4 regions of the Paenibacillus sp. RUD330 genome follow, and region 2 is predicted to be linked to each of the others. Evidence: riboswitches for the same ligand, from Rfam matches in the RefSeq annotation. Region 2 holds a riboswitch; each other region holds the start of a gene.
What was found. Region 2 has a riboswitch for cyclic di-AMP ahead of CIC07_RS01060 (C40 family peptidase). Riboswitches for the same ligand answer to the same signal wherever they lie in the genome.

Region 1 (7,354 bases), 200 kb from region 2:
TTAATCGCAAATTGTACAAGTATATAACCTTCGACCGCGAACATGAATCAGACGCCCAGCTGTTCTGCGAACGGCTGGCCGCCGCTGGAATGAACCGCGATTACGAGCTGGAAATTGATTTTCCTTACGATCTTCCCTATCATGTGTATCGTTCGGGAATGGACAAGCAGGAGGAAGGAAACCGGGGCAAGCCTCCGATCCTGCTTCTTGACAGCTCCATGCAGCTGACGGAAATATCGGCGCAATCCGATGTCGTGAGGTCGATAACGGGCATGCACCGCGGCCAATACCGGCTCTTCTACGATGCCGAAGCGGCTTCGCTGCTCAGCTATCGCATGGAGCCGGAAATTCGGGAAAGACTTGGCCTGTAGGCCGCAATTCGAAAGGAGTCGAAACATGGCAGGATTGATTGACACGCACACGCATCTGGACGCCCCCAAATTCGACAATGACCGCGAGGAAGTGATCCAGCGCGCCCGCGACGCGGGGGTAGAGCTGATGTTCAATGTCGGATTCAACCGCGAGACGATTCCGACGACGCTGGAACTTGCCGAAAAATATCCGTTCATCTACGCCATTGTCGGGTGGCACCCGACGGACAGCGCCGATGTGAGGGAAGGGGACCTCGAACGGGTGGAGGCGCTGATGGCGCATCCGAAGGTCGTCGCTATCGGGGAAATCGGATTGGACTATTATTGGGACACCGCTCCAAAGGATGTCCAGCAGCAGGTATTCCGCGAACAGATCCGCATCGCGAAGCGTACGGGCAAGCCGATCGTCATTCATAATCGCGATGCCCATGAGGATGTCGTCCGCATCCTTCGGGAAGAGAAGGCGGCTGAGGTCGGAGGCATCATGCACTGCTTCTCCGGCAGTTGGGAAACCGCCAAGCAATGTCTGGACATGAACTTCTATATTTCGTTCGGCGGGCCGGTGACCTTCAAGAATGCCAGGGTGCCGAAAGAGGTTCTTGCGCAGGTTCCCCTGGACCGTCTGCTGATCGAAACGGACTCCCCCTATCTGGCTCCTCATCCTCATCGAGGGAAGCGGAATGAGTCCGCATTCGTGGCATTGGTTGCCGAGACAGCGGCGGAAATAAAAGGTAAAAATGTGAATGAGATCGTTTCCATCACATCCGCAAATGCAAGAAAATGTTTCCAGCTTTCTTAAAATCGGGCGAAAAAGCTTGTAAAAAGGTGCTTGGCTGAGAAAAATTATATTTCTGCTCTGTCAAACCGCCCAAAACGGCCGGATTTTCCTCTAATTTGGCTGAAAGAGTCTTTTATCTCTTCTTTACAATCGGTTGACCGAAACTGTATGATTCAACTCAGAGCTTTGAGTGATGCAGTTTTTTAATCATTCGCTTAATCTCCCCACAAGGGAGAGCGGGGGAACCAAGCAGCGATTCCATGCAGTCCCGGATGACATGATTTTCCGGAGCGGACTGGATGGACGAACTGACCTTTTCCAGGGGTGAATTTCGCCAAAAGGCCTTGAGCAGGCCGAGTAGGCGAATAGGGCAGCTCTCTTGTCCGAACCCGTCAGCTAACCTCGTAAGCGCATATAAGAGAGATCAACCTCGTGCTCCACTTTCCATGTGTTCAGCGTGACCAACCCGGGAAGCCACGATACAGATCCTCTGTCGACGGCTTCTTTTTGTTTGAATATTGCGTAAACCGTCGACATAGGGTTAACCGTGGAGGTGAAGCAAGAGGTTGATAGGCGTGCTGCTCGGCACGTACAAAACCTAATAGTCGCGTCTTAAATAGTCATGCGTAACACGAGGCGGCGGGGCTATGTAAGGAGGACCGAAGAAGTGGGCGCAATTCCCTTAAAGGACACCCATGTACAACGATCATCCAGCAAGTCTTTCCAATGGCGATGGAAGCATGAAAACCTGCGTTTGATCCTACTGAGCTTAATTATCTCAATCGCGATGACTTTCATGTTTTTGGTGTTGTTGCACGGAACGTCTGAGAAGAACGTCTCCGTAGTGTTGAACGGACAGGAAACGATCCTGAGCACGAAGCAGGATGTCCTGCAGCACCTACTGGATGAACAAGCTATAACTGTCGGACCGCACGACCAGATTTCAGTTCCGCTGAGCGCGGCGCTCAAGGATGGGGACCGGATCATTGTCGATCAGGCTGTGCCGGTGACGATTATGGCTGACGGAAAGACTACGACGGTGTACACGACCGAAAAAACCGTGAAGGCCGCGATCGGAGAGTCCAATATTCCGATTCGCGAGCAAGACAAAATTCTCCCTGACACCTCCTCGCAGCTGAAACCGAACATGACGATTCGGGTGCTGCGAATCGACAAGCATACGACCACGACAAAGCACGACATTCCTTTCACCGTCATCCGCAAAGAGGATGCTACCTTGGAAAAGGGGCAGCTAAAAATGGTGAAGGCCGGCCAGAACGGCCAATTGGTCAAAACCTTCGAAAAGGTATACCAGGATGGTAAGATGGTATCCATGACGCTGCTCGCCAAATCGATGGAACAGCCCGCCGTCAACAAGATCGTTGCGGTCGGCACCAAGGAAAAGCCGAAGCCTAAAGCTGTCGCTCTCAGCGCAGCGTCTTCGGCATCGCAATCCGTCACCAAATCAGGCCTCTCGCTCAAAGCCAAGAAAGTGCTGAACAACGTCACCCTGACGGCTTATACCGCCGGTTTTGCCTCGACAGGCAAATCCAAAGGCGATGCCGGCTACGGCATCACCGCTTCCGGAGCAAAAGTATCGGAAGGCCGCACCATTGCAGTCGACCCGGATGTCATCCCGATGGGATGGTGGGTATATATAGAAGGAATCGGCTTCCGTCGTGCAGAAGATACGGGGAGCGCGATCAACGGCAAGAAGATCGACGTGTTCTACGAGAGTGAATCTTACGTGAAGCAGTTCGGCAAGAAGCGCGGATACACCGTATACGTGCTGGGACCAACCAAGCCGAAGCTGAGCTGATTCAAGCGATACGGGTCCGCCTTTACGAGGCGGTCCCGTTTTGGACGTTTACCGGCTATGAGGAGATTAGAGAGGGCTTTTTTGGCTCATGCTAGGACGACTGCCGTCCTTTTCCGGCCGCAGTCCGGATCTCGGCTGGCCGGCATTCAAGAGGCCCGAGCCTCTTTTTCTTTTTATACCCCCTCAAACGCGTATTGAATTAAAGGAGACAAGGCCTTGATCAAAGAAATTATCGTCGTGGAGGGCAAGGACGACACGGCAGCGATTCGGCGCGCCGTGGAAGCCGACACGATCGAAACGAACGGCTCGGCGATCGGCGAGGAAGTGCTGCGCCGGATCGAGCTCGCCATGCAGCGTCGGGGAGTCATCATCTTCACCGACCCCGACCACGCAGGAGAGAGAATACGCAAAATCGTCTCGCAGCGGGTGCCCGGCTGCAAGCATGCCTTTCTGCCGCAGGAGGACGCCTTGCGCAAAGGCGACATCGGCGTGGAGAACGCTTCCCCCGAAGCGGTCAGAAGAGCGTTGGCGTCCGTTCGGACGGAGGGAGATCCGGAGAAGGCGGAAATCTCGAACAGCGATCTGCTGGAAGCCGGTCTGCTGGTGCATGGAGATGCGGCCCGGCGTCGACTGCTCATGGGCAACCGGCTGGGCATCGGCTATTGCAACGGCAAGCAGTTCCTGAAGCGCTGCGCCAGCTTTCAGATCACGAAGGAAGAATTCGGACAAGCCTTGCGGCAGATGGAGGAGGAGATCGCCCATGGACGTAGCGACACCTAGAAGAACGAAGGAAATCATCGAGAGGCATGGTTTCTCCTTCAAGAAGAGCCTGGGGCAGAACTTCCTGATCGACCCCAATATTCTGAACAAGATCGTAGCCGCGGCCGGACTGGACGCAACCAAAGGGGCGCTGGAGATCGGTCCCGGCATCGGTGCCTTGACCCAGCAGCTCGCCAGGGAAGCGGGCAAGGTGGCAGCGGTCGAGATCGACCGGCGGCTCATCCCGATTCTTCAGGAGGTGCTGGAAGCCGACGAGAATGTGCGTATCGTTCACGGCGACGTGCTGGAGATCGACCTGCAGGCGCTGTTCAAGGAGCAGTTCGGCGAGGTGAGCGGCGTCAGCGTCGTGGCCAATCTGCCTTATTACGTGACGACTCCGATCCTGATGAAGCTTCTGGAGGAGCGGCTGCCGCTGGAGAACATCGTCGTCATGATCCAGAAGGAAGTCGCCGAGCGGATGGCGGCCAAGCCCGGCACGAAGGCCTATGGCAGCCTCAGCGTGGCCGTCCAGTATTACGCGGTGCCGGAGCTTGTCTGCATCGTGCCTCATACGGTGTTCATTCCGCAGCCGAACGTCGACTCGGCCGTCATCAAGCTGGCGATGCGGGACAAGCCTGCCGTCGACGTGGCGGACGAGGATTTCTTCTTTCGCACGGTTCAGGCCTGCTTCGCGCAGCGCCGCAAGACGATCCACAACAATCTGTCCTCCTGGCTCGGCAAGGACAAGCGGGAGGAGCTTACCCGCATCCTCGAATCGACGGGTATCGATCCCGTGCGGCGGGGCGAGACGCTGTCGCTGCAGGAATACGCCTCTCTGACGGCGGCGCTTGAAACACATGGCCTCAAGGGCTGACAACCCGGCAGCGCTGCTTCGTCAAAGCGAAGCTCTTCATGAGGATCCGGTCGGATCCTTTCATGGAGGGCTTTTTGTGCCGGGAGCCAGCGCCAGCGCCGCAGCGCCGAAAACCCGTTGTCACCTCCGGCGGCCTATGCCCATACCATAAGGCAGAGGTGATGGGCCTAATGAATCAAGGGGATTTTGTCGTTCGGCGCTCCTACGGCGGGGATGTATTGTTCCGCATCGAAGCTGTCCGCGGGGATACCGCCATTTTGAAGGGAGCGGATTACCGTCTGCTCGCCGACGCGCCGCTCGGCGACCTGACGAAGGTGGCCGATCCGGAGGAGCTGGGCGTCACGAAGTCGGTCCGAAGCAAGGTGAAGGCGTCCAATCAGCGAATGAGCCAAGAGCTGATCGATCAGTCCGTCCATCACGAGATGGACTTCCGTCCCGGAGACTCCAATGCTTCCGCACAGGCATATTTCGATCTGCCCGGCAAAGTTCTGCATCTGGACGGCGACGCCAACTATATGCGCAAAAGCATGCAGCTGTACAATCAGATGAAGGTGCCGGCTCAAGGCCTTCATGTCGGCGAAGCTCAGATGGCGGATCTGCTGTACCATCTGCTGCCGCAGGTGAAGCCGGATGTCGTCGTCATTACCGGCCATGACGGCCTGCTAAAGAACCGCCCTACAGGCGATCTCTACAGCATAGGCAGTTATAAGAACTCCCAGAACTTCGTCAACGCGGTCCATGTGGCCCGGGAGTACGACAAGAACCGCGACAATCTGATCGTGGTCGCAGGGGCATGTCAGTCCCATTATGAGGCGCTGCTTCAGTCCGGAGCCAATTTCGCCAGCTCGCCGGGACGCATCCTTATCCATGCGCTCGATCCGGTCTATATCGCCATCAAGGCAAGCTACACGTCGATCCGGGAGCCGATCAACCTGCCGGATGTCATTCACGGCACGATTTCGGGCATCGACGGAGTGGGCGGAATCGAGACGATGGGACGTTACAGGGTCGGTCTTCCGAAGCCGCAGACGGTTACGAATGTGAAGCCAAACCCTTATTATGCGTAAGCTGTAAATCCTTATTCATCTTGAAAACGAAGTCGAAAAATTTTCATTGACACTAAAGTTAGACCGATGATATAATTTTCGTTTATTTGACAACGCCTCCTCCCTTGGGCTATAATGGACAAGGAAAGAGGTGGTAGTTGCCAATGGCTAGAAATGCTTTGTCTGAGATCAAGCGCAGCATGGAAGCGCATGTTGGAGCCAAGATCATGCTGCGGGCTAACGGAGGCCGGCGCAAGACGGTTGAACGTTCCGGTGTTTTGGAAGAAACCTACCCATCTGTTTTCATTGTCAAGCTGGATCAGGATCAGCATGCTTTCAAGCGTGTGTCCTATAGTTACGCGGACATTCTGACGGATTCCGTCGAGGTCACCGTCTGCAACGACGAAGGCCAAGTACGGATCAATCCCGTTCACTGAACGTCCCATATATGCTTAACCGGGGAACTTCGCGCGACCGCTGCCGGCTGTCGTGCTTTTTTTATGCTTGCTTTCGGGGACCGCATAGAAGCGGGAGTCCGCTCTCATACTACAGGAAGGGCTGTCGCCGATGGACGGCCCAATACAGCCGCAGGGCAAGGAGGCTACGCATGAGCCGCAGAAGACGCAGCATAATGTCCGAACAGCTGAAGGTGGAGCTCGCCAAGGATCTTGGCTTTTACGACACGGTCCAGGAAGAAGGATGGGGCGGCATCAAAGCCAAGGACGCGGGGAATATGGTCAAGCGCGCCATTCAGATGGCCGAGCAGGCCGCAGCGCGCCAGAACCAGAGCTAGAGCATAACAAGCGGCTTCCGGCGCGGTTTCCCGCGCATGGGGCCGCTTTCGCTTTTATCCGTTCGGATGGTATAATAAATCCAGTTTATCTAACGAACGGGTGACGACATATGAAAATCTACGAGAAGGCCCCGGCCAAAATCAACCTGCTGCTGGACGTGCTGCGCAAGCGCGCGGACGGCTATCACGAGGTTGAAATGATCATGACCATGGTAGACCTGTCGGATCGCCTGGAAATGGAAGAGCTTCAGAGAGACACGATCATCATTTCCAGCCAGGCGGGCTACATCCCTCTGGACGAGAAGAATCTGGCCTTCCAGGCCGCGCGTCTCATCAAGGAGCGCTACGATGTGCGCAAAGGCGTCTATATCCATCTGGACAAGAAGATTCCGGTGGCAGCCGGACTCGCAGGCGGAAGCAGCGATGCCGCCGCGGCGCTCCGCGGACTGAACCGCTTGTGGAAGCTCGGCATTCCGGACGAGGAGCTGTGCAAGCTCGGAGCGGAGCTCGGCTCCGACGTGCCGTTCTGCGTCACGGGAGGAACGGCCCTCGCCACGGGACGCGGAGAAATCCTGCAGCGCATCGACAACCCGCCTTCCTGCTGGGTCGTGCTGGCGAAGCCTCCGATCAATGTGTCGACCGCCGACGTATATGGACGTTTTCGTGCCGACAGCGTGCCGAGCCATCCTTCGCTCGGCGGCATGATGGAGGCGATCTCCACGGGATCGTTCCAGAGAGTCTGCGAGGAGATGGGCAATGTGCTGGAGGACGTCACCTTGTCCCTGTACCCGGAAGTCGCGCAGCTCAAGGAAAGCATGCAGCGCCTCGGAGCCGACGGCGTGCTGATGTCGGGCAGCGGCCCGACGGTATTCGGTCTCGTAACCAAGGAATCCAAGCTCGCCAGAATCTACAAT
Region 2 (7,354 bases):
AGCTACCCGTACAGCACCCTGTCCATCGTCGTTCCTCCCAAAGGGGCCAATGGCGCCGGCGGCATGGAATATCCGACGCTCGTGACCGCATTCGCCGCCGAGACGGACAATCCCGGCTACAGTCTGGAGCGGACGGTCGTGCATGAAATCGGCCATCAGTACTGGTACGGAATGGTCGCCTCCAACGAGTTCGAGGAAGCCTGGCTGGACGAAGGGTTCACCTCCTACTCCGAGGACAAGGTCATGGAAAGCGAATACGGCGTGGAGCCCCGCACGGCGCTGGAAGCGAGCTACGTCACCGATCCCGCCCCGCTCAAGCTGCTTTCCTGGTCGTTCGGCTCGCACAGCCGGTATGCGGACAATGTCTACAGCCGCGCCAAGCTGGTGCTGACCGGCATCGAGAACCGGGTCGGCACGAACATCATGAACAAGATCATGCGGACCTATTTCAACCAATATAAATTCAAGCATCCGACCACGGCGGACTTCAAGAAAGTCGTCGAGCAGGTCAGCAAGCAGAATTGGGACGACTACTTCAGCCAGTTCGTGTACGGAGGCGAGATGGCCGACTATTCGGTCGCCTCCATCCGGGTCTCGAAGGCGGCGGACTCCGGCGCCTCCAAAATGTACGAGTCCGACGTGCTCGTCAAGCGCGGCGGCGGCGTCTACGGCCCGGTTCCGGTCACCTTCAAGTTCGCCGACGGCTCTACGGCCTCCCGCACCTGGGACGGGGTGGAATCCGATATGCTCTACAAGCTGACCGCTCCCTCCCCGCTGCTCTGGGCCGCGGTCGATCCGGAACGGACCAACGTGCTGGACAACCGGCAGATGAACAACTTCCTGAAAGCCGAAGCTCCCCGCAAGCAGGAGGTCCGGATCAGCCTCGGCATCGTGAAGGCGCTGGAATGGATTGCGGGAGCGTTCGCCTGGTAGCGGCCCGAAGAGAGGAGAGTCTCAAACGTGTCTACTTATCTCAAGCAAGGGTGGCGCCTGACCGTCAAGCATCTGGCTGTGGCCGTCGCCCTGTTCCTGTACCGGTTGTTATGGGGATTTTTTCTCTACCGCTATGTCGACTCCATTATCGGACCGCTGCTTCGGCGGTATCCCGGAGCGAACGAGCCTTCTCAAGGGGCGGACGCCCTGTTCTGGGCGGAAGCCCAGTTCCGGCTGATGAAGACCGATCTCGCCCAGCCGGTCCTTTGGACGCTGGCCGCCCTTCTGCTCTCCCGCATGATCGTCACGCCGCTCATCAATGCCGGCCTGTTCTACTCCATCCACCATACGGCGGCCGGACATGAAGGCGGCACGTTATTCCTCCAGGGCATGCGAAAGGCTTGGAAGCCGGTCCTGCTTCTCTACTGGGCGGAAACGCTTCTTGCCGCCGCTCCTCTCTGGTGGCTGGGCTCCCGGGCAAGGGATGTCGTCAAGAACGGATCCTCCCTGCAGGAAATAGCCGTCAGCATCTTGCCTTGGGCGGCAGCGTGGCTGCTGTGGATCGGAGTTCTGCATCTGCTCAGCCTCTCCCTCCAGTTCGGAGCGGTATCCAGGCTCAAAGTCTCGGCGTCCCTATCGGCTGCCTGCAGACGGCTGCTCCCGATGGCCGGCCTCAGCCTGATCCTGCTCCTCTTTTCCGGCATCATCGGGGCCGGCTTCAGCGCCGCAGCGATGGCATGGGCCGGATTGGCCGCCCTCGTCATCCAGCAAGCCTATCATCTCGTCCGCACGCTGCTCGACTTGTGGCTGCTGACATCACAGTACGCTTGCTGGGAGGATTCGCGTCACATTAGTTGACAAAGCGATAATTCCATCGTACAATTGTGAAAATTCTCTGACAATTACGACTTGTTTTCAAAAAGCGTCTGCCGGTTTAATAACTTCTCAGGCAATCGGGCACCCTAAGCTTCCGCTCGACTCACGCATATCGGTTCCTGTCCCCGGGCAGGCAGATGGGCTCCCGCTCCCCATCCGCTGTCTGCGCCGGATCGGATGAACATCGACAGATGCAAGCAGTGAAAACAACGAATGGGCATGCTGTAAGCGAAGTTGCCGCACACAATCGCCGGCTCTCTCGGGGCCGCCCCCATACATCGAACAGCAGAATAGAGAAAATAACCAAACCAGAGAGGAAAATCGAACGATGACCGAACAAATTCAAGCATATTATGAAGAACTCCACCAATCCACCGCCGAGCTGCTTTACCGCTTTGAGCATTACGACCTGAATCCCAACGCCGGCAAGGCCCTTGAGGCGATCAGCAGCGAGCACGCCTTGCTCAGCCCGGATACCGGCAGCCTGCAGGAGGAAGCCCTGATGAAGCTGGTCGGCATGAGATCCCGGCTGCTGACCCTGATGGAAGACGTCCTTTATACCGTTTGATCCGGCCGCGGAATCAAGCAAGCCCCGCCTTCTCCATGAGAAGGCGGGGCTTTTTTTGGGGCTTGCGGGCCAAGGCGCAGAAATCGGGACGAGTCGCCATTTTCATCCGCTGCAGGGTGAGAAGCTCACCTATCAACAGCGATGTAAACGCTGTCTTCGCCTTTTTGAAACATGAGAATTATTAGAAAATGTCGTTTTCGGAAGGAGAAGGGGCGAAAAGCAAGAATATGTCTTCCAGTATCATTCAAAATGCCGAATTCCGTTGAACATGGAAACGGGGGAACCACTTTCCGGGTGAATTGATTTTGGGCGTCCGTCAGCTATTGTCGCGCATGCCGCAGGAATCATAGGGAACCTTCAACCGAACCCCACAGCTAACCTCGTAGGCTCTGGAAGGAGCTACTCAAGCTTGAAGAAGAAAGCAGCAAGCCTCATCCTCGGAATCTCTCTGCTGTTCGCTGCAGGCGTAGGCAGCGCAGCGGCTGATTCCAAAATGGACGGTGTCATCAGCGATCTCATCGGAACGCCGTACAAAACGGCCGGAACGACGACGAACGGATTCGATTGCTCCGGATTCACGTCCTATGTATTCAAGCAATTCAAGATCTCCCTGCCGCATTCCTCCTCTTCCCAAGCAGGCTTGGGCAAGAAAGTCGCGAAGGCTGATCTCAAGGCGGGCGACCTCGTGTTCTTCAATACGAGCGGCCGCGGCGTCTCGCATGTCGGAATCTATGTCGGGGACGGCAAGTTCGCCCACTCCTCGTCGAGCAAAGGCGTCATGATCAGCAGCCTGAGCGATTCCTACTACACAAAGCGTTACGTGTCCGCACGCCGGATCATGGACGACACCAAGTACGAGAAATACGCCGACGATCCAGCCGATACGGTCGACGGCAGTCCCGATGTGGACTAGCCTGTCCTGAATCCGGATCCCCTTGCGCAAACCGCAGCAGCCAACCCTTCGGGAAGGCGGCCAGCGGTTTGTTTGCTTTTGGACATGACCCGGCTGCCGCATGCTCCCGCTCCTACCGCTCCTTACCCCGCCCGCACCGACTGGAAACAGATTCCATGCCGATCAGCGGTTTCCTGAAGCTTTTTGTCCTCCCCGCTCGTATAAGCTTGAACAAAGCGAACGAGCAAAGGAGATCTTCATGCAGCAAAGCCCCCTGACGGGCGGACAAAAGGGCCGCAGCCCCAAGTCCGCAGGCCGGACTCAGACCCGGCGCAGAAACGGCCTCGGCTGCCTGCTGCTGGCGGCGGGACTCGTCCTCGCGGCGGCCGCCCTCTTCAAGCTGGAAATGCCGCGCCTGTTCGACCGGGTCGTCCCTCCGGGACTGTACCGGGAGGTGCCTCCCGTAACGCAGCTGCATCCGGTGCTCGACCGGAAAAAGGACGAGCTCATCTCGCTTGCCGCCGCCAAGGGCATCAAAGTCGTCATCACGGACGGCTTCCGCAGCTCGGCGGAGCAGGATGTCCTCTACAGCAAAGGCCGGGATGGCGGCGGCTCCATCGTGACCCATGCCCGCGGCGGAGAATCCTACCACAACTACGGTCTGGCGATCGACTTCGCTCTCAAGGACCGGACGGGCGACATCATCTGGGATATGGAATACGACGGGAACAAGAACGGCAAGGCCGACTGGCTGGAGGTCGTCGCGATCGCCAAGAGTCTCGGCTTCACATGGGGCGGCGACTGGCCCCAGTTCCCGGACAATCCCCATCTGCAAATGGACTTCGGCTATTCGATCTGGGAGCTGAAAAACGGCAATCGCCCTCCGGAGGACGGAACGGCTGGCGAGGAGAACAAGTAGACTCCGAATGGATGCCCGAATGAAAACGCCTTGCGGCTTCGCAGGCGTTTTCTTGATTTTACCAATTATTCATAAATCGTTAGCACCTGCTTAATCATTCTCTCTTACGCTGTGGAAGCATTCATTTCAGTAGCGGAGGGGTTTGGGGAGATGAAGAAAGCAAAAGCAGGTAAAATGCTTCTCGGGGCGGCGCTTGCGAGCGTCATGGCAGCAGGAGGAATCGGAATGGCCGAGCTGGCTCCGGCTCCAGCGGCGGCAGCCGAAGCGGCCGCAACGGCCAAAGCGGCGCCGTCCATTTACGTGGCTCCAATCCATAATGCCAAGTTCCTGGCGGGCGGCAAATTCGATTTCCGCGTGGAATTGAACGACTGGACCGGAGACGCTTCGGCCGTCAGCATTCAGGTCAACGGCAAAAGCGCGGAAGCCTTTTTCGGCAAAAGCTTCGAGAAGACCAGCACCGCCTCAAGCTCCTCCTTCATGATCCGCGGCGTATCGCTGGACAAGCCGGGCTCCTACACCGTGAAGGTGACGGCCGGATCCTTGTCCCGCACGGTCTCCTATCAAGCGGTGACCACCTCCGCAGCCGGCAAGAAGGCGAAGAACGTCATCCTCTTCGTCGGGGACGGCATGTCGCAGCCGAGCATCACCATCGCCCGCGCGATGTCCAAGGGCTTGACCGAAGGCAAGTACAACGGCCTCATGGAGATGGACAAGCTGGAGCAGCGCGCCGTCGTCACCACCTCCGGCATGGATTCCATCGTCACCGACTCGGCAAACAGCGCCAGCGCCTACAATACCGGCCACAAATCCGCGGTGAACGCCCTCGGCGTCTATCCGGACAATACGGAAAGCTCGCTGGACGATCCGCAGGTCGAGACGCTCGCCGAGATGCTGAAGCGCACGCGCGGCATGTCGGTCGGCATCGTCACGACCTCGGAGATCGAGGACGCGACGCCGGCCGCTGTCGTCTCCCATACCCGCCGCCGCGCGGACAAGCCGGAGATCGCCGACATGCTGCTGAAGCTTCAGCCTGAAGTCGTCATGGGCGGGGGATCGGCCTATTTCCTCCCCAAATCCGTTGCCGGCTCCAAGCGCAAGGACGAGAACGATCTCATCGGCGGCTTCGAGAAAGCCGGCTACAAGTTCGTGGACAGCGCCTCGGGACTGAAAAGCTCCGGAACGCCTGCCAAGCTGCTCGGCCTGTTCCATACCGGCGACATGAACGTCTACTACGACCGCTCGACCAAAAACACGGCGGCGCTCAAGTCGTTCACCGACCAGCCGAATCTGTGGGACATGACCAAGAAAGCGATCGAGGTGCTCAGCAAGAACGAAAACGGCTTCTTCCTGATGGTCGAAGGCGCCAGCATCGACAAGCAGCTGCATACGATGGACTGGGAGCGCTCCGCCTACGATACGATCGAGATGGACAAGGCCATCGGCGAGGCTCGCCGTTACGCGGACGCCTCGGGCGACACCCTCGTCCTGGCGACGGCCGACCATGCCCACTCCGCCAGCATCGCCGGCACCTATTGGGAAGGCGACGGCAAAACGGGACGCGAAGCGGTGCGCACCTATGAGCAGTCCAAATTCCCGACGTACGCCGACTCCGACAAGGACGGCTTCCCGGATACGCCGGATGTCGACCGCAAGCTGGCCGTCGTCTTCGGCGCCACGCCGGACTATTACGAGGATTACAAGTTCAGCTCCGTTCCTCAGGCTCCGGCCGTCCTCTCCGGAGATGCCTATATCGCGAATCCGGGAACGCTGGCCAATCCGGACGCCCCTGACAAGGACAAGTACCTCCATACGGGCACGCTGCCGAAATCCGAAAGCGTCGAGGTCCACTCCGCCGACGACGTGCCGCTGATGGCTCACGGACCGGGCTCCGAATATTTCAAAGGCACGCTGGACAATACCGAGGTATTCTTCGGGATGGCGCAGGCGCTCGGCCTGAGATTGGACGGCAGCAAGCCGGACAAGCAGACCTGGATCGAGCTGGACGGCTTCCTGAAGTCCGTCGGAGGCAGCACCTCCTATGATGCCGCCAAAAACGTCACCTTCGTGAGCGCCGGAGCAAGCAAGCTCGTGCTGTACATGGACAAGGGCATTGCGAAGAAAAACAACAAGCCGGTGCCGCTGAAGTTCAAAAGCGAGAACGGCAAGCTGATCGTCACCAGCGATTCGCTGCTGGCTTCCCTCGGCCAATGAGGAGCCGTCCGGCAACACTCCTCCGTCCGGTCCCGCTGCTTGCGGGACTGACGGCGGCCGGGCTGCTGCTGGCCGGCTGCGGAAGCAAGGCTCTCCCTTCAGGGGGAGAGCCTTCTTCCGTTTCGGCGTCCGCCGCGGAGACCGCCACGGGCGCGGCAAGCGGGCGAGCCGAAACGGCGCCTCTGGCGGAGCAGGGCGAGCGCATAGGAGCGGCCGAGGCAGCCTCGGAGCCAGGCCAGGCGCCGTCACCGGCTTCCGGCGCGGCAGCCGGGACGGCGGGCCGCGACGCCAGCGGCGGGCCCGGGCAAGAGCGGGGCAGCGGCGAGGCCGGGAATGCTCCCGCCGCTTCTACCGGCAAGGCGAATCAAGTGCCGGCCGATCGCGCAGCAGAGGCGCCGGCAGCGCAAGATGGCGCCGGACTTTCGTCCGGCAAGCCGTCCGGCGGAGCAAGCCCCGCTGCGGACCAAGCGCCGGGGACGGCCTATCCAGCCGCAAGCCCGGATGCGGAGCGGCGGCAGCAGACTCCCGCGCAGGGGAGCAAGCCGCCCGCCGGAGCTCCTGCATCCGGCTCCAAGCCTGCTGCGGGCGCATCCCCGGCCCCGTCGGCATCCGCTGGCCCGCCGGCATCCTCCGGTCCCAGAGCAAGCCTGCCCGTCAGTTCGGCTTCGCCTTCGCCGAGTCCGGCAGGCTCCGCTCCGCCGACCGTCCGCTCCAGCCTGGACGGACCCGAGACGATCCGCTTCTCCGAGCTGTACGGCAAGGAGACGGTGCGAGGACTGACCTTCTCCGACAAGCTCAAGGAGCTCGACGGGCAAAAGGTGGAGATGATCGGCTACATGGCTCCGCCGCTGACGGCGACCGTCCGTTTCTTCGTCCTTACCCGCATTCCGCTGGCAATCTGTCCCTTCTGCTCCTCCGACGCCGACTGGCCGTCCGATATCGTCGTCGTCAATCT
Region 3 (7,354 bases), 2.2 Mb from region 2:
ATGTCGAGCCCGAAGCGCCGCGTCATCGCCTCCGGCGTCTGGACGAGCAGCTTGGAGCGGTCCTTGATGGAATTCCCGATATAATAAGGCAGGCCGCAATTGGCGAATGAAATGTAGGCATCCCTTTCGAACATGACGATATGGGCTTCCTCGTCGAGCCTGCGCAGCCGCGCGGCAGCCGAAGCGCCTCCTGCGACTCCGCCGACGATCAGTATTTTTCTAGGCATCAAGCTTCATCCTCTCCGGTAATCATATGGACAAGCGCATGGACTTTGGCATCCGGCACCGAATAATGGACTTCAAGGCCGCTGCGGCTCGTCACGACGATGCCGGCAGAGCGGAGCTTCTGCAGATGCTGGGAAACGGTCGACTGCGGCAGTCCGAGGCATTCCTGCATATAGGAAACATTGCAGGAGCCCTTGCCGATCAGTCCTCTGACGATGCAGAGGCGGATCGGGTGGGCAAGCGCCTTGAGCAGCTCGGCCGCCTGCTCGTAAACTTTCACATTCATGTTCATGTCCATCCTGCTGATTCTCCCCTCCCGTCATAGTATCGTAATATTAGAATATAGCGATACAAAAGGCAAGGAAAGAGAGGGGAATTCATGCCGGAAATGTGTCCGGTTCCTTTCTCTGCCGGCAGGGGCATTGGGCGTCCGGAATGAAAGCAGCCTTAATCCCATGGAGGATCAAGGCTGTCTAGCTGCTTGATGATCCTGCAGGCAGGCGCGGTTGAACTTCTCCAGGAGGGCGCCGAACTGCTTCTGCTCCTCATCGGACCATCCCGCCAGCAGCTCGGCGATATAGTCGGCTCTGACTTTGCGGTTCGCCTCCAAGGCCAGGGCGCCGGCCTCCGTCAGCTCGAGGGAATAGGAACGGCCGTCCTGGGGATTCGGAATCCGGTACGCCAACCCCTTCTGCTCCAGGGCAGCCGATTGGCGGCTTACGGTGGATATGTCCAGACGGAAATCATCTGCGAGCGCCTTGACGCCGGCCGATCTCCTCGATGAGATCTGCTGGAGGAGCAAATAAGCGGAGCGGTCCAGCATTCCTTCCTTCCTGTAGGTCGTGGCGGAGGCTACGAGCCTGGCGAGGATGGAGAGCTCGAGCTCGATATGCTCGAAAGGAAGTTCGTTCATGGCAATTCCTCATTATCGTTCGGCATAGGTTCGGGGCAGCTCATCCCGCTGCTGCATGAACTCTCGGCGGCAGGGATGACCCATTGACAGGATGTCCAGTAGTTGTATAATACAAGTATATACTTTCATCATACAACTTGTTTGAGGCATCCGCAAATCGGTATCGAGGGGTTATGAGGATGAAAGCCAAGGATTTTATGATCTCGAAGGTTTATAAGGTCAAGGAAACCGATACGGTGAGGGATGTCATCGAGAGATTTCTTGCTTACCGCATCAGCGGCCTGCCCGTCGTCAACGAGCGCAACGTTATCGTCGGATACGTCAGCGACGGAGACATCATGCGATATATCGGCAAGCATGAAGACATTGTCGTCGATGCCTTTTATTTCACGGCCGTCGTGAATGGCGACAACGACGAGTACGAGGAGAGGCTGAAGCGGCTGCTTCCTTTGAACGTCATGGCGATCGCCAAGAAAAAAGTTGTAACCGCTTCCGTGGAGGACGACATCGAGCAGATCGCCGCCATCCTGGGCAAGAAGCAGATCAAAAAGCTGCCGGTCCACCGGGGCGGCGTCCTTGCGGGCATCATCAGCCGCGGCGACGTCATCCGGCAATCGTTTCAGTCTCTTCTGTAAGAAAACAGCCTGCAAGCGCTGTCCGGCCAAAAAAGAGCCCATGATGCCGATCCGGCATCATGGGCTCTCCTTCGTTCTGCGATCCGCGGATCACTTCATCGCTTGATAGATGGCTTCCAGCAGCTCTCCGTTCATGTTCTGGCCGTACTCCCAGAACATGATGCCGCCGAGGCCGCCGGATTTCGCGTAATTCACTTTTCCCGTCAGCGATTCCGCATCGTCGTAGCTGAGGAAGCCGCCGCTGGAATTGGTCAGGTACGGGGCCCTTGCGGTGGAATCCCACTGGCGAGTCCAGCCGTTCTTGTTGATATAGCTCGCCTTGAGCTCATCATAGGTGTAGTCGCCGGAGCCATGGGAGTAAAAGGCGCCTCCGGCGACGAGCTTCGCTGCCGGAGCGCCCTTGCTCTTCAGCAGTTTGACGGCGGAATCGACGCTGAAGCTTGCCATCGAGGAGTTGTATAGAGCGGTGTGATGGGTATTCGCTCCGTTCTGCAGATCGTACGTCATGACATTGAGGAAATCGAAGGAAGGAATGACGGCGGCGATATCGATGTTGCCGAGACCGTAATCGGAGGCGCCGACTGCGGCAGTGAGCTGGTATTTGTTGGCGGAGCGTCCATCGGCGGAGCTGGCCGCGTCCAGAACCGAACGGAGCTTCTGGATGAACAACGTATAGTTCGCGCGGTCGCCGGAGCCCGGATATTCCCAATCGATATCGATGCCGTCCAGCTTATTGGCCCTGATATAGGAGACGGCGCTGTTGGCGAACGCCGTGCGGCTTGCTTCCGAAGCCGCCGCTGCCGGGAAGCTGGCGGAGCGGCCCCAGCCGCCGACGGAGACGAGAACCTTGAGATTCGGATTTTTGGATTTTAGCGAGACGAGCTGCGACAGCTTGCCGGCATCCCCTCCGCCGACACCGGTAGAGGTCGCGTCGGCGAAGGCGTAGAACACATGCGTCAGCTTCTCGGCCGGCACGGTGCTGATGACGGGGAAATGCCAGTCGGCTACATAGGCGCCGATGATTTTTCCGGCAGGCGCAGGAGTGGCCGTCGGCGTCGGCGTTTTGGTCGGCACCGGCGTCGGTGTCGGCGTGGCGCTAGGCTTAGGCGTTGCCGAAGGAGCAGGCGTTACTGTCGGAGTCGGCGTAGGGGATGCCGAGCAGACGGACAGCACTTTCCAAGCTCCCCATTCTCCGGCGAGATCCGGACGCTCGCCTTGCGTCCACCATTTGGCTTCGTACAGCGTGCCGGAGTAGACCGCCTTCTGCCCGACGGTATAGATGGATGACGAGCTCCAGGCAGCGATTCCGCTGCATGCATCCGCAGCGCTGGCCTTCTGGACGGCGACGCCTTGCGGAATGAGCGAGAAGGCAAGCAGCACGGCAAGCATCAAGACTCTCAGCGCGGAAGCGGCGATGCGGCGGTTCGGTTTGAACATGAACGATACCTCCTGAAGGATGGAATGATAGGGGCGAAGCAGGAATGAGAGGGAATATCCGGCCTCCTTTTGTCGAATCTATTGAAAGCACTTTCATTATCAATGAAAGTGCTTATCGATAAAAGGGGAAAATTGGATGGAGACAGGGAGAAATTTCTAGCAAATGGGAATAGAGGCCTGGAGAGGATCAAGGAAAAGGGACTATTCATGCCGTGCAGGGGAGGGGGCGGGCGCAATCCTATTCCCTTCGCCTCGTCCGCTATCCGGCAATCGTCATCTTGGAAAAGATATTGAGCAGGATCGGCGTGGAGGGGAGCTGGAGAACATCGAGCCAAGAAAGAGTCGGCGTCATTCACAACGCAATTCGACAAAACAGCTATTCTTGAAGGCTCGGGGCCATCCTGGTGCCAGGCTTTGATTATTTGGCGCCGTTCATGGTGCCGAACAGATTATCCACTTTTCGTAGAATTATAGGGATATGCAACTAAAGCCGTGCCAATGCTGGAGGCTTTTCATAGTCTGGAATACTATGCATAGTTCTGCAAGCCTACCAATTATGAAAGACTTCTAATAATCCAAAGGGAGGAGTTCGACAAGAAACTACGAATATTAACCATTAGCAAACAGGCTTGAAACAAATAAATGCCGAATTTTCGTTAAGAAAAACGGGGGAACCAATCGGGGTGAATGAATTCTGCAAGAGAGAATTCTAGGGAACCTTCTACCGAACCCATCAGCTAACTTCGTAGGCACCGGAGGGAGAACCATCTGTGAAGAAAGTCATCATGTCCATCACCGCTTTCATTCTTATTGCCGTGTTCGCATCATCCAGCGTATTCGCGAGCACCGAGTTGAAGTCATCCATCGGCAAGGTTCTCGGCACTCCCTACAAGTATGGAGGCACGACTACGGCAGGGTTCGACTGCTCGGGATTCGTCCGCTATATTTTCGGTCAGTTCGACGTGAAGCTGCCGCGCTCCTCCCAGTCCCAGGCCAAGGCCGGCACGAAGGTGGACAAGGATGATCTTCGTCCGGGGGATCTCGTCTTCTTCAACACCAGCGGCCGCGGCATCTCGCATGCCGGCATCTATGTCGGAGACGGCAAGTTCGCCCACTCCTCGAGCAAGGGCGTCCGTTACACGGATCTGGACGATGCCTACTATGCCAAGCGCTACGTTACGGCGCGCCGCGTCGCGACGGGCGAGGATTACAGCAAGATGGTGAGCGAAGAGGAAGAAACGGCCGACGACGCCGGAGAATGACGGGCGGTAGTGTAGGATGAAGAGAGACAGGCGGCATGAGCCGCCTGTCTCTCTTTTTTGCGCAGTCGGCCGAATTCAGCAGCAGGACCAAAAAGAAGCCTTCCCGCGGGGGAAGGCTTCTTTTTGGCTTCAGTCCGAAGGCTCTTCCTTCGGCACATGCTTGAATATCTCGCCGGATTCCATCAGATCGATGACCCGGTCCAGCCACAAATAATAGTCGATCGCTTGGCGGATCTTCTCGAGATCGCCGCCGATCAGGACTTGCATGGCTTCCGAGCCGCCGCTCTCCGCCAGCTTGTCGAGCTCCGCCTTGGAGCGGCGGAGCGCCATCAGGTTGAGCTCCACGGCCTTTCTCCACTTCAGGACGAAAAAATCGGCGAAAGTCTGGTGCCAGTCCCGCTCGACCTCATACAAGTCCTTCCGCGATCCCTTCTCCCATACCTTGTTCACCATATTCAAATCAACCAGCGTGCGGATACCGGTGCTCATGCTGGTTTTGCTCATTTCCATCGCTTGGCCCATCTCGTCGAGATTCATCGGCTTGTCCTGGAAAAACATGAGCCCATACAGCAGTCCTGTCGATTGCGTAATGCCGTACAGGTCCATGTTCTTGCCGATGGACTCGATCACGCGCTTGCGCGCCTTCTGGATTGCCTGCTCCTGCGCGGCCTCCAAGCCGGCGAAATCATTGGTCATCATGTCCGCTCCTTCATCGCCTTCTCGGCTGACAAAGTAATTGTAAGAAACAATTCCGGCAATGTAAAGCGGTTAATGAACGAGCATGTGAGAGGATACGGGAGCATTTCGCATGTAAAGTATGTACAGAAAAAACCGTACGTACTTATTATACGGATAAAACGGTTGACGGTGTCCTAAATTGTTCGATAGACTAGTTCGAGTGAGCGTTGGCCGCAAGCGAGGCCATGAGGAGGTGAAGCGCTTGTCGATCATTGAAGTCACGGATGTGACGAAAATATTCGGCGAGGATCCAAAACGAATTCTGCCGCTTCTGAAGGAAGGGTGGAGCAAGGACAGGATCTTTAAAGAAACGAGGCATACGGTTGGGGTCAACCGGGTCCAGTTTGCCGTCGAGCCTGGGGAAATCTTTGTCATCATGGGATTGTCCGGCAGCGGCAAATCGACTCTCGTGCGTCTGCTGAACAGGCTGATCGAGCCGACGGGAGGCGCCATCCGCATCGCGGGACAGGATATTACCCGCCTGAATGCGGAGCAGCTGAGGAAGGTGCGCCAGAAAAAGATCAGCATGGTCTTCCAGAAATTCGCGCTCTTCCCGCATCGGACGCTGCTTGAAAACGTGGAGTACGGGCTTGAGGTCCAGAAGGTGCCCAAAAAGGAAAGAGAGCCGAAAGCGAGGGAAGCGCTGCGGCTTGTCGGGCTGGAAGAGAGGGCCGACAGCTATCCCGAGCAGCTGAGCGGCGGCATGCAGCAGCGGGTCGGACTGGCAAGGGCGCTTGCGAACGACCCTGAGATCCTGCTGATGGACGAAGCGTTCAGCGCGCTCGATCCGCTCATCCGCAAGGACATGCAGGACGAACTGCTGGAGCTTCAGGAGAAAATGAAAAAAACGATCGTGTTCATTACGCATGATCTGGATGAGGCGCTGCGGATCGGGGACCGCATCGCGCTCATGAAGGACGGAGCGATCGTGCAGATCGGCACGCCGGAAGAAATCATGGTCAATCCTGCCAACGAATATGTGGAGAGGTTCGTCGAGGACGTGGATCTGTCCAAGGTGCTGACCGCCTCCCATGTGATGCTGCGTCCCGAGACGATCGGCCTCGACCGCGGCGCCAGGGTCGCCCTGCAGCTGATGCGCGAGAGCGGCATCTCCAATCTGTTCGTGACCGACCGCAGCCGCAAGCTGATCGGCGTCATTACCGCCGACGACGCGTCGGAAGCGGTGAGGCGCGGGCAGCCGCTGGAGGAGATCGTCGTCCGTGATACTCCGGTCGTCACTCCGGAGATGCTGCTCCACGAGCTGTTCGACATATGCGGCACCAGCAAGTACCCGGTCGCCGTCGTGAACGAGGCGGGACGGATCGTCGGCGTCATCGTGCGCGGAGCGGTGCTCGGAGCGCTTGCCGGACATGTCGCGGAACGGGAGGTGAGCGTCGATGCTGCCGAAACTACCGCTTGATAAATGGGTGGACCGCATGGTCGATTCCATCGAGGAGAACATGAATTTCCTGTTCGATCCGATTTCAGCCGGAATCGAAGGCGTCGTGGACTTTTTCTCTTATCTGCTCCATCTTCCCCCTGCGCTCGTGCTGATCGTCCTGTTTACGGCGCTGGCCTGGTGGATCATGCGCTGGCCGATGGCGCTGTTCACATTCGTCGGCTTGTTCCTGATCGACAATCTCGGCTATTGGGACCATACGATGGATACGCTGGCGCTCGTGCTGACATCGGCGATCGTCAGCATCGTGCTCGGCGTGCCGATCGGAATCGCCTGCGCCCGGAACAACCGCACGCAGAGCATCGTGACGCCCATCCTTGATTTCATGCAGACGATGCCGGCCTTCGTCTATCTGATCCCGGCCGTGACGTTCTTCAATCTGGGCGTCGTGCCCGGCGTCATCGCCTCGGTCATTTTCGCGGTGCCGCCGACGATCCGCCTGACGAATCTCGGCATCCGGCAGGTGCCCGCCGATCTGGTGGAGGCGGCCGATTCTTTCGGCTCCACCCCTTCCCAGAAGCTGTTCAAGGTGCAGCTGCCGCTCGCGGTGCCGTCGATCATGGCGGGCATCAACCAGACGCTCATGCTCGCTCTGTCCATGGTCGTCATCGCTTCCCTGATCGGGGCGCAGGGCATCGGAGCGGATGTGTACCGCGCCGTCAGCCAGATCAAGACGGGCAAAGGC
Region 4 (7,354 bases), 1.6 Mb from region 2:
GGACGAGGTCCATCGCTTCGCGATCACGTTCCACCGCGAGCAGCGGGGCAAGTCCATGGTCCAATCGACGCTGGACTCCATTCCCGGCATCGGGGAGAAGCGCCGCAAGCAGCTGCTGAAGCATTTCGGCTCCCTCAAGAAGATCCGCGAAGCATCTCCCGAGGAATTCAAGCCGCTCGGCATCGGCTCTGCCCTGGCGGAGCGGATCGTGGCGGCGCTCAAGGAAGAATAGCATACGCCTGCCTCGAGACGGGCAGGACGCAGCAAAAAGCCTGCTTGGCAGCGGCGCCGCTATCGGCGGAGGCTGGCCGAGCAGGCTTTTTTTGATGGCTTTTCCTTGATTGCCTCGCCTGGCCTGCCGGCAGGTTCCCGAGCGCAGGTCCCGGAAAAGGCCGGACGAAGGTCCAGTTCATCCGCCGAATGACGTCATGCTATCATGGTGAAGCGGCAATAGGCTTCGGCAAGCATGGAGGGAAATCATGAACAAAAAATTCGTTCCGATCCTGTTATGGAGCATGGCGGCGGTGTATGTGCTGCTGATGGCGGAGCTGCTCTTCCTGAGGGAGGGGGGCAGCCTGAGAAGCTTCAATCTGATTCCATTCCATACGATCCAGGAATACATCAACGTCGACGGCGGCATGCGCAGGAATGCGGTGGACGTCAACATATGGGGCAACATCCTGATCTTTGTTCCCGCTGGGATCTATGCCATGCTGATCGGCAAGTCGGAATCGTTATGGCCCAGGCTCGCGGCGGTCGCGCTGCTCAGCGCAGCCGTGGAGGCCGGTCAGTATGTTCTGGCCGCAGGGGCGGCCGATATCGACGATGTGATCCTCAACGCGACAGGCGGCTTGATCGGGATCACGATCTATTCCGTCCTGAAGCTGGGATTGAGGAAGCAGGAGCGGGTCAAGCTCTTTCTGTCCCTTTTGTCGGCCGGAGTCGGCGTGCCGGTGCTGATCCTGTCCCTCATCCTGTACGCCGTCAACCGGGTGTGAGCCCAAAGAAAAAAGCAGAGAATCCGTAGATTCCCTGCTTTTTGTTCTGCAGCGTCGACAACAGGAGCCTAACCGGGCGCTATCGGGACGGCGCTCCGCCGCGAGCCGTACCCTTTCATCGCCCAGGCGACGCCGGCAGGAGCGACGATATAGACGACGCCCGCAAGGATATTGGCGCCTCCTCCGATCAGGAAGAGCGAGACCGACATCAGCACGGAGTCCATGATGGCATGGGCGAATACCGCCGTGAAAAATCCGAACCGAAGGAAGATGTATCCGAACAGAAGGCCGAGAATCGTCAGTTCGATCAGCCTCGTCGTAGACGGGTAGATCGGATAGGTCACATGTCCGAGCGCCCAGATGACCGTAGGGATGAGACAGGCGACAAACGGGTTTTTCAGCCACTTCATCAGCAGGCCGATGCCGAACAGCCGGTATACGGCTTCCTCCTGGATGGCCGCGCACCACGCCAGCAGCGGCATCAGCAGCGGAGCGGCCAGGTTGTAAGGCGACTGGGTCACGTCGCTGGTCGACCAGGCTCCGGTGAATGCCGACAGGCCGATCAGGATAACGGTCTGCAGGCCGAGAAGGATGAAGCCGAGCACATAGGCAAGCTTCATGCTGCTCCAAGCGGTCTCTCCGAAGCGGGACTCGCGGGAGGTCAGCCACAGCCGCCTGCCCTGCGCGCGCCATAGTCCATCTCCCGCGACGAGGGAGAAGTAGGCGGATAAAGCGAGCAGGAAGGTGAGGCCCATCGTGATGACGAGCTGGACCTGGACGACGGTCTCGGCGTTGGGCCGCGCTCCATACATGGCCCGGAGGCCGTCGAGCATGTTCAGGTTGTTGATGGCATAAAAGCCGAGGAACACGAGGCTGATCGCCCATCCGCGTCGGAAGGAGCTGTACTTCCTCATGACGATGGAATAGATGACGGCGAGAATGAACAGGATGCCGCTCGGCAGCAGATTGCCCAGCAGCGACAGGCTGGAGGCGATCCGGTCCTGATCCGCCGTGTAGGCGAGGTAATCCTTGGGCACTTCATATCGCGGCGTGAACTCCGCCAGGACGGTCTTGCCGCCAGGCTCCGCTGCGGCGGCGGATGGCGGAGCGGCCTCGATGGTGAGGCGGGCTCGGCCGATCTCTCCTCCCTGCACGGCATATACCGTCTTGTAGCCCGCCGATTCTCCGATCCGCTCCAGCTTGCCGTAGCCAAGCTCGGCGGCTTGCTTGACGGCGAGACGGTCCAGCTCTTCGGCGCTGGGGGCAAGGACGTCCGAGGATTTTCCGGCAGAGGGCTTGAACACCTGCTTCCAGCCGATCACCCGGCCGCTGGCCATGCCGACCTCGACGAACATCTGCCCTTCGGGCAAGGAGAGAGACACCTGCCACGTATCGGTCGGGACGATCTTGCCGGGACCTTCATCGAATTTTTTGGCCAGCTTTTCCTTGCTGAGGTAACCGGTGATGTCCCGGTCGGATTGGTGGACCGTATGAGCGGCGAGAGGCTCGGAGCCGGTCAGCTGCCGGGCGAAAGCCATCGCTGCCTGCTGAGCCTCGTCCTTGGGAACAGGCTTTGCGGAGGCTTCCTCTCCCGACAGCCCTCCCGCGAAGGATGGGACAATCTGCAAAATCAGGAAGATGGCGGCTCCAATGATTCCCGTCCAGAAATACTTTCGATAGCTTTTCTCCAACTCGGAGCTGTTCATGATTGTCCTCCTGACGATGCCTGACTGCAGGGCAAGCTTTTATAACCTTACCACAGCGGCTTTCAAATTATCCATGCCGCGGCAGGGAGAGATCGAGATTTCGCGCAAAAGAAAGAGCAAGGGCAGGATTGCGCCTTGCTGCGCTTGTCCCAGCACTCTTTTCCGTCCCATATCGCCCAGCAAGCTTGGATTGGGACATTGGTAACCCGTCCTCTATCCTATATAATCAAATCCGACCATATAGAACAGCCGAATTTCCAAAAGAATACGGGGGAACCATATAGCTGCCTGGCGCAGCTTGGGGTGAATTCCGTTCCGGCGCAGGCGGCAGCCTGCCGGGAGCGGATAGGGCAGCCGTCATGCCCGAATCCGACAGCTAACCTCGGAGGCTGCTTGACCGGACTCGCAGGGCGCACAGGCACTTGGGTTTCCAGTGCTTTTTTTGTGCTTTTTGAAGCGACGGGGAATGATGCCAGGACTTCGCGAACGGCAGGGATATGGAGGCAAAAGGAGAGTCGCGGGCATGCAATCATGGTCTTCAGTATTCAAGCAAGCTTTCAAATTGTCGCCGCCGCGCATTCTCGTCGCCGGTTTCGCCGTCATGATCGCCATCGGCTCGCTGCTGCTGATGCAGCCGTTCGCGACAGCCGGCGGAGAGGGCACGAGGTGGATCGACGCCCTGTTCACCGCTACTTCGGCGGCCTGCGTCACAGGCCTCGTCGTCGTGGATACCGGCACCCATTATTCGGTGGCAGGCCAGATCATCATTCTGATGCTGATTCAGGTCGGCGGCCTCGGCTTCATGACGATGGCGACGCTGTTCGCCCTCGTGCTGCGCAAGCGCATCTCGCTCAAGGACCGGCTGCTGCTGCAGGAAGCGATGAACCAGAGCTCCATGGAGGGAATCGTCCGGCTGATCCGCAAGGTGCTGCTGTATTCCCTCGTCGTCGAGGCGGCGGGAGCGCTGCTGTACGCGATCCGCTTCGCGGCGGACATGCCGCTCGGCCGCGCCGTGTACTTCGGCATCTTCCACGGCATATCCATGTTCAACAACGCCGGCTTCGACATCTTCGGCGACTATCGGAGCCTTACCGGCTATGTGTCGGATCCGCTCGTCAATATCGTGACGATGGTGCTTATCGTTACCGGCGGCCTAGGATTCATCGTGCTGTCCGATCTGATGGAATGGAGGACAAACCGCAGGTTCTCCCTCCATTCCAAAGTGGTCCTGCTGGCCACGGGCAGCCTGATCGTCATCGGAGCGGTCGTCATCTTCATCTTCGAATATTCCAACGCCAAGACTATGGAGCCGCTCGGCTTCGGAGGCAAGGTGCTCTCGGCCTTCTTCCAATCCGTCACGACGCGCACGGCGGGGGCCAACACGCTCGATATCGGGGCCATGCGCCAGGCGAGCCTGTTCTTCATGATCATCCTCATGTTCATCGGGGCCTCGCCGGGCTCGACGGGCGGCGGCATCAAGACGACGACGTTCATGACGCTCGTCGCCGCGATGGGCGCGATGATCCGCGGCAGGGAGGACATCGTCCTCTTCCGCTACCGGCTGGCCAAGGAGCGCATCATGAAGGCTCTGACGATCACGATGCTGTCGCTTGCGCTCGTGCTCGTCGTGACGATGGTGCTCTGCACTGTCGAGGACCGCGATTTCCTGCGGATCCTGTTCGAGACGGTATCGGCATTCGGCACCGTCGGGCTCAGCACGGGCATCACGACCAGCCTCAAGGATGTCAGCAAGCTGCTGCTCAGCCTGACGATGTTCGCCGGCAGGCTCGGGCCGCTGACGATGGCCTACGCGCTGAGACCGAAGCAAGGCAAGGAATTATATAAAAATCCAGAAGGCAAGATTATCATCGGATAGGAAAGGAAATAAAGAGACACAATGGGAAAGGGTTCAAAAGGAGAGCAATACTGCGTCATCGGACTGGGGCGATTCGGCTCCAGCCTGGCCAAGGAGCTCATGCAGCTCGGCTACGAGGTGCTCGGCATCGATCGCAGCGAGGAGCTGGTGGACGATATGAGCGCCGTGCTCACCCATACGCTGTGCGCCGACGCGACGGACGAGGATGCGCTGCGAGCGATCGGGATCCGCAACTTCGACTGCTGCATCGTGGCCATCGGGGGAGACATCCAGTCGAGCATCATGGCGGCGATTCTGGTCAAGGATTCCGGAGTCGGCAAGGTCGTCGTGAAGGCGGTGTCGGAGCTGCACGGCCGGGTGCTGGACAAGCTTGGCGTCGACAGGGTCATCTATCCGGAGCGGGATATGGGCATCAGGGTCGCCCATCAGCTCGTATCGCCCAATCTGCTCGACTATATTGAGCTGTCGTCCGAATACGCCGTCGCGGAGCTGGCTGTTCCGGGCTGCCTCAACGGCAAGGCGCTGTCCGAGATCGACACCCGCCAGCGCTACGGCTGCAGCATCGTTGCCATCAACAAGCCCAAGGGCATCATCATCGCTCCCCAGGCGGATTCCGTCCTGGAAGAGAAGGATGTCATGGTCGTCATCGGAACGAACGAGGGCATCGAGCAGTTTGAAAACGCGGTGAGCCGCGGCTGACAACAGCCGTGGAGGCGATGGGCGGGCCGGCCGGCGTTGGGGCGGCCCGCTCCAGGCATACGCATAGAAAGAAAGGCAGGAGGCGCGTCAGTCGACGCGGACTCCTGCCTGTTTGGTTTCAGCGGCCCTCTGCTGCATGGCCTTCAAGCTTGCCACCGGCGAAGCCGAGCGGCGGAAGTAGTTCGCGGCCGCCTCGCGGATCCAGTCTCTGACCGCAGGCTCGAGCCGGGCCGGATCGCCGTGGATGAGCGAGGTGGTCCGCTTGGTCTGCTCCAGCTCCAGCACAGGGACGACCATGAGGTCGTTGTCCGCCAGCATCTGCTGCCGGATATAGGAATGCGGCAGCAGCGTCGCGGCTCCGCATGTGTGGAGCAGCCTCAGGATAGCTTCGAACGAATCGATTTCCATTTTGACGTCGGGATGCAGCCTGTGGGTGTCAAACAGCTCGTCGGTCAGGTTCCGGTACCAGGTTCCTTTGGAGAAGAGGATCATCGGCAGCCCGCTGAGCGTCCGGATCGCCAGCTTGCCGTTCTCGGTGAGCAGATGGCAGCGGGGAAGCACCAGCTCCAGATGGTCGTCGAACAGAGGGACGCAGTGCAGCTGCGGGTCGTCGATGACGGATGCCACCAGGCCGAGATCGATTTTTTTGTCCCGGACGAACGATACGATCTCATGGGTCTTGCCCGTGACGGCCTTGATGTCGATCTCGGGATGGCTGGCGGTCAGCGCCTGGATGAGATCCGGCAGCGTCGTCTGCAGTGTCGTCAGGCTGGCCCCGATCGTCAGGCTGGAGCGATGAGTCTGCTTGAACTCGCCCAAGGTGCTCATATATTTGCGGTGCAGCTGGCGGGCCTGGAGCGCGTAGTCGTAGGTCAGCTCGCCGATGCGCGTCAGCTCCAGCCTCCGTCCGACGCGGCGGAACAGCTGCGCGCCGAGCTCCTGCTCGAGCTTGGCGATCTTCCGCGACAGCGCCGGCTGGGACAGGTTGAGCAGCGCCGAGGCTTTGTTCATGCTGGACTGCTCGACTACGGCGGCGAATACGTTGAGATCTTCGTTGAGCATTTCCGGCAGCCTCCGTTCCTTCCGAAGAGAATGGTCGAGCAGACAGCAACCGGGATCTTCCGGATGCCGGCAGCTTCCCCAAGGGGAGCTGCCGCCTCATGGCTTCAGCTCTTATGCAAATAGGTTATAACATTGTATAAGGAATAAACAATATCTTTATAAGGAAAAAAAGAGTACGATGGAAACTGTGGCTAAACTGTGACCGGAAAAAGCAGGGGAAAGCTGTCGGGATTTGTTGACGCTCCCATGCACGGGCTGTAAAATGGATAAGGTTTGCACAAAATTCGACCGATGATGACTGGAAATCAAACGGCTGGAAAGGAGAACGCTTTATTTATGAATGGTAACTCGTACTTAACGCGCAAGATTCACTCGCTGCTCGGGGTGATTCCGCTCGGCCTGTTCCTCGTTGAGCATGCCATCACCAACTACTCGGCGTTCGAAGACGGACCTGAGGGCTTTAACGACAGCGTCGGCTTCCTGAACGGACTGCCCCTTGTTCTCTTCCTGGAGATCTTCGGCATATTCCTGCCGCTCCTCTTCCATGGAGTATACGGCTTGTATGTCGCCTACCAATCGAACTGGAACAACTCCCGCTTCAAGTACGGGCGCAACTGGGCGTTCACGGCGCAGCGCGTCACTGGCGTGATCACGTTCATCTTCGTCATCTGGCATGTCTTCGAGACCCGATTCCAGGTCGCCCTCGGCAACCTGACGCATGAGGAGCTCGGCGCACGGATGCACGAGATCTTCACGAATCCGGTCTACATCGTGCTCTATGCCATCGGTGTCCTCTCCGCTGTCTTCCACTTCGCGAACGGCATGTGGTCGTTCCTCGTCAGCTGGGGCATCACGGTCGGCCCGCGCGCGCAACGCGTCTCGGCCTATATCTGGATGGGCGTGTTCGTGATCGTATCGGCTCTGTTCCTGCTTTCCATCGTGGCCTTCACGGGCAGCGACTTCGCCGAATCGGCATCCGCCGTACGTACCTGGATCGGTTAATACGACAGACA

Region 1: linked by a shared signal. The riboswitch ahead of CIC07_RS00140 (resuscitation-promoting factor) and the one ahead of CIC07_RS01060 (C40 family peptidase) in region 2 are both predicted to bind cyclic di-AMP.
Region 3: linked by a shared signal. The riboswitch ahead of CIC07_RS16410 (C40 family peptidase) and the one ahead of CIC07_RS01060 (C40 family peptidase) in region 2 are both predicted to bind cyclic di-AMP.
Region 4: linked by a shared signal. The riboswitch ahead of CIC07_RS19280 (TrkH family potassium uptake protein) and the one ahead of CIC07_RS01060 (C40 family peptidase) in region 2 are both predicted to bind cyclic di-AMP.

Annotation. Positions count from the first base shown of each region.
Region 1 is NZ_CP022655.2:27,219-34,572, forward strand. It holds gene CIC07_RS00130 (HD domain-containing protein) at 1-371, shown strand, start outside; gene CIC07_RS00135 (TatD family hydrolase) at 397-1,170, shown strand; cyclic di-AMP (ydaO/yuaA leader) riboswitch at 1,352-1,575, shown strand; gene CIC07_RS00140 (resuscitation-promoting factor) at 1,817-2,968, shown strand; gene rnmV (ribonuclease M5) at 3,185-3,748, shown strand; gene rsmA (16S rRNA (adenine(1518)-N(6)/adenine(1519)-N(6))-dimethyltransferase RsmA) at 3,729-4,601, shown strand; gene yabG (sporulation peptidase YabG) at 4,772-5,668, shown strand; gene veg (biofilm formation stimulator Veg) at 5,812-6,084, shown strand; gene CIC07_RS00165 (small, acid-soluble spore protein, alpha/beta type) at 6,255-6,440, shown strand; gene ispE (4-(cytidine 5'-diphospho)-2-C-methyl-D-erythritol kinase) at 6,551-7,354, shown strand, end outside.
Region 2 is NZ_CP022655.2:228,083-235,436, reverse strand. It holds gene CIC07_RS01075 (M1 family metallopeptidase) at 1-933, shown strand, start outside; gene CIC07_RS01070 (hypothetical protein) at 961-1,791, shown strand; gene CIC07_RS01065 (hypothetical protein) at 2,138-2,377, shown strand; cyclic di-AMP (ydaO/yuaA leader) riboswitch at 2,618-2,781, shown strand; gene CIC07_RS01060 (C40 family peptidase) at 2,787-3,290, shown strand; gene CIC07_RS01055 (M15 family metallopeptidase) at 3,676-4,188, shown strand; gene CIC07_RS01050 (alkaline phosphatase) at 4,339-6,399, shown strand; gene CIC07_RS25155 (hypothetical protein) at 6,396-7,354, shown strand, end outside.
Region 3 is NZ_CP022655.2:3,613,886-3,621,239, reverse strand. It holds gene CIC07_RS16435 (DsrE/DsrF/DrsH-like family protein) at 1-227, opposite strand, end outside; gene CIC07_RS16430 (ArsR/SmtB family transcription factor) at 227-517, opposite strand; gene CIC07_RS16425 (MarR family winged helix-turn-helix transcriptional regulator) at 689-1,138, opposite strand; gene CIC07_RS16420 (CBS domain-containing protein) at 1,318-1,773, shown strand; gene CIC07_RS16415 (glycosyl hydrolase family 18 protein) at 1,864-3,210, opposite strand; cyclic di-AMP (ydaO/yuaA leader) riboswitch at 3,844-3,977, shown strand; gene CIC07_RS16410 (C40 family peptidase) at 3,981-4,472, shown strand; gene CIC07_RS16405 (GbsR/MarR family transcriptional regulator) at 4,602-5,171, opposite strand; gene CIC07_RS16400 (quaternary amine ABC transporter ATP-binding protein) at 5,413-6,630, shown strand; gene CIC07_RS16395 (ABC transporter permease) at 6,608-7,354, shown strand, end outside.
Region 4 is NZ_CP022655.2:4,206,060-4,213,413, reverse strand. It holds gene uvrC (excinuclease ABC subunit UvrC) at 1-232, shown strand, start outside; gene CIC07_RS19290 (VanZ family protein) at 480-998, shown strand; gene CIC07_RS19285 (CPBP family intramembrane glutamic endopeptidase) at 1,067-2,704, opposite strand; cyclic di-AMP (ydaO/yuaA leader) riboswitch at 2,942-3,109, shown strand; gene CIC07_RS19280 (TrkH family potassium uptake protein) at 3,228-4,580, shown strand; gene CIC07_RS19275 (potassium channel family protein) at 4,602-5,279, shown strand; gene CIC07_RS19270 (LysR family transcriptional regulator) at 5,367-6,341, opposite strand; gene CIC07_RS19265 (succinate dehydrogenase cytochrome b558 subunit) at 6,678-7,343, shown strand.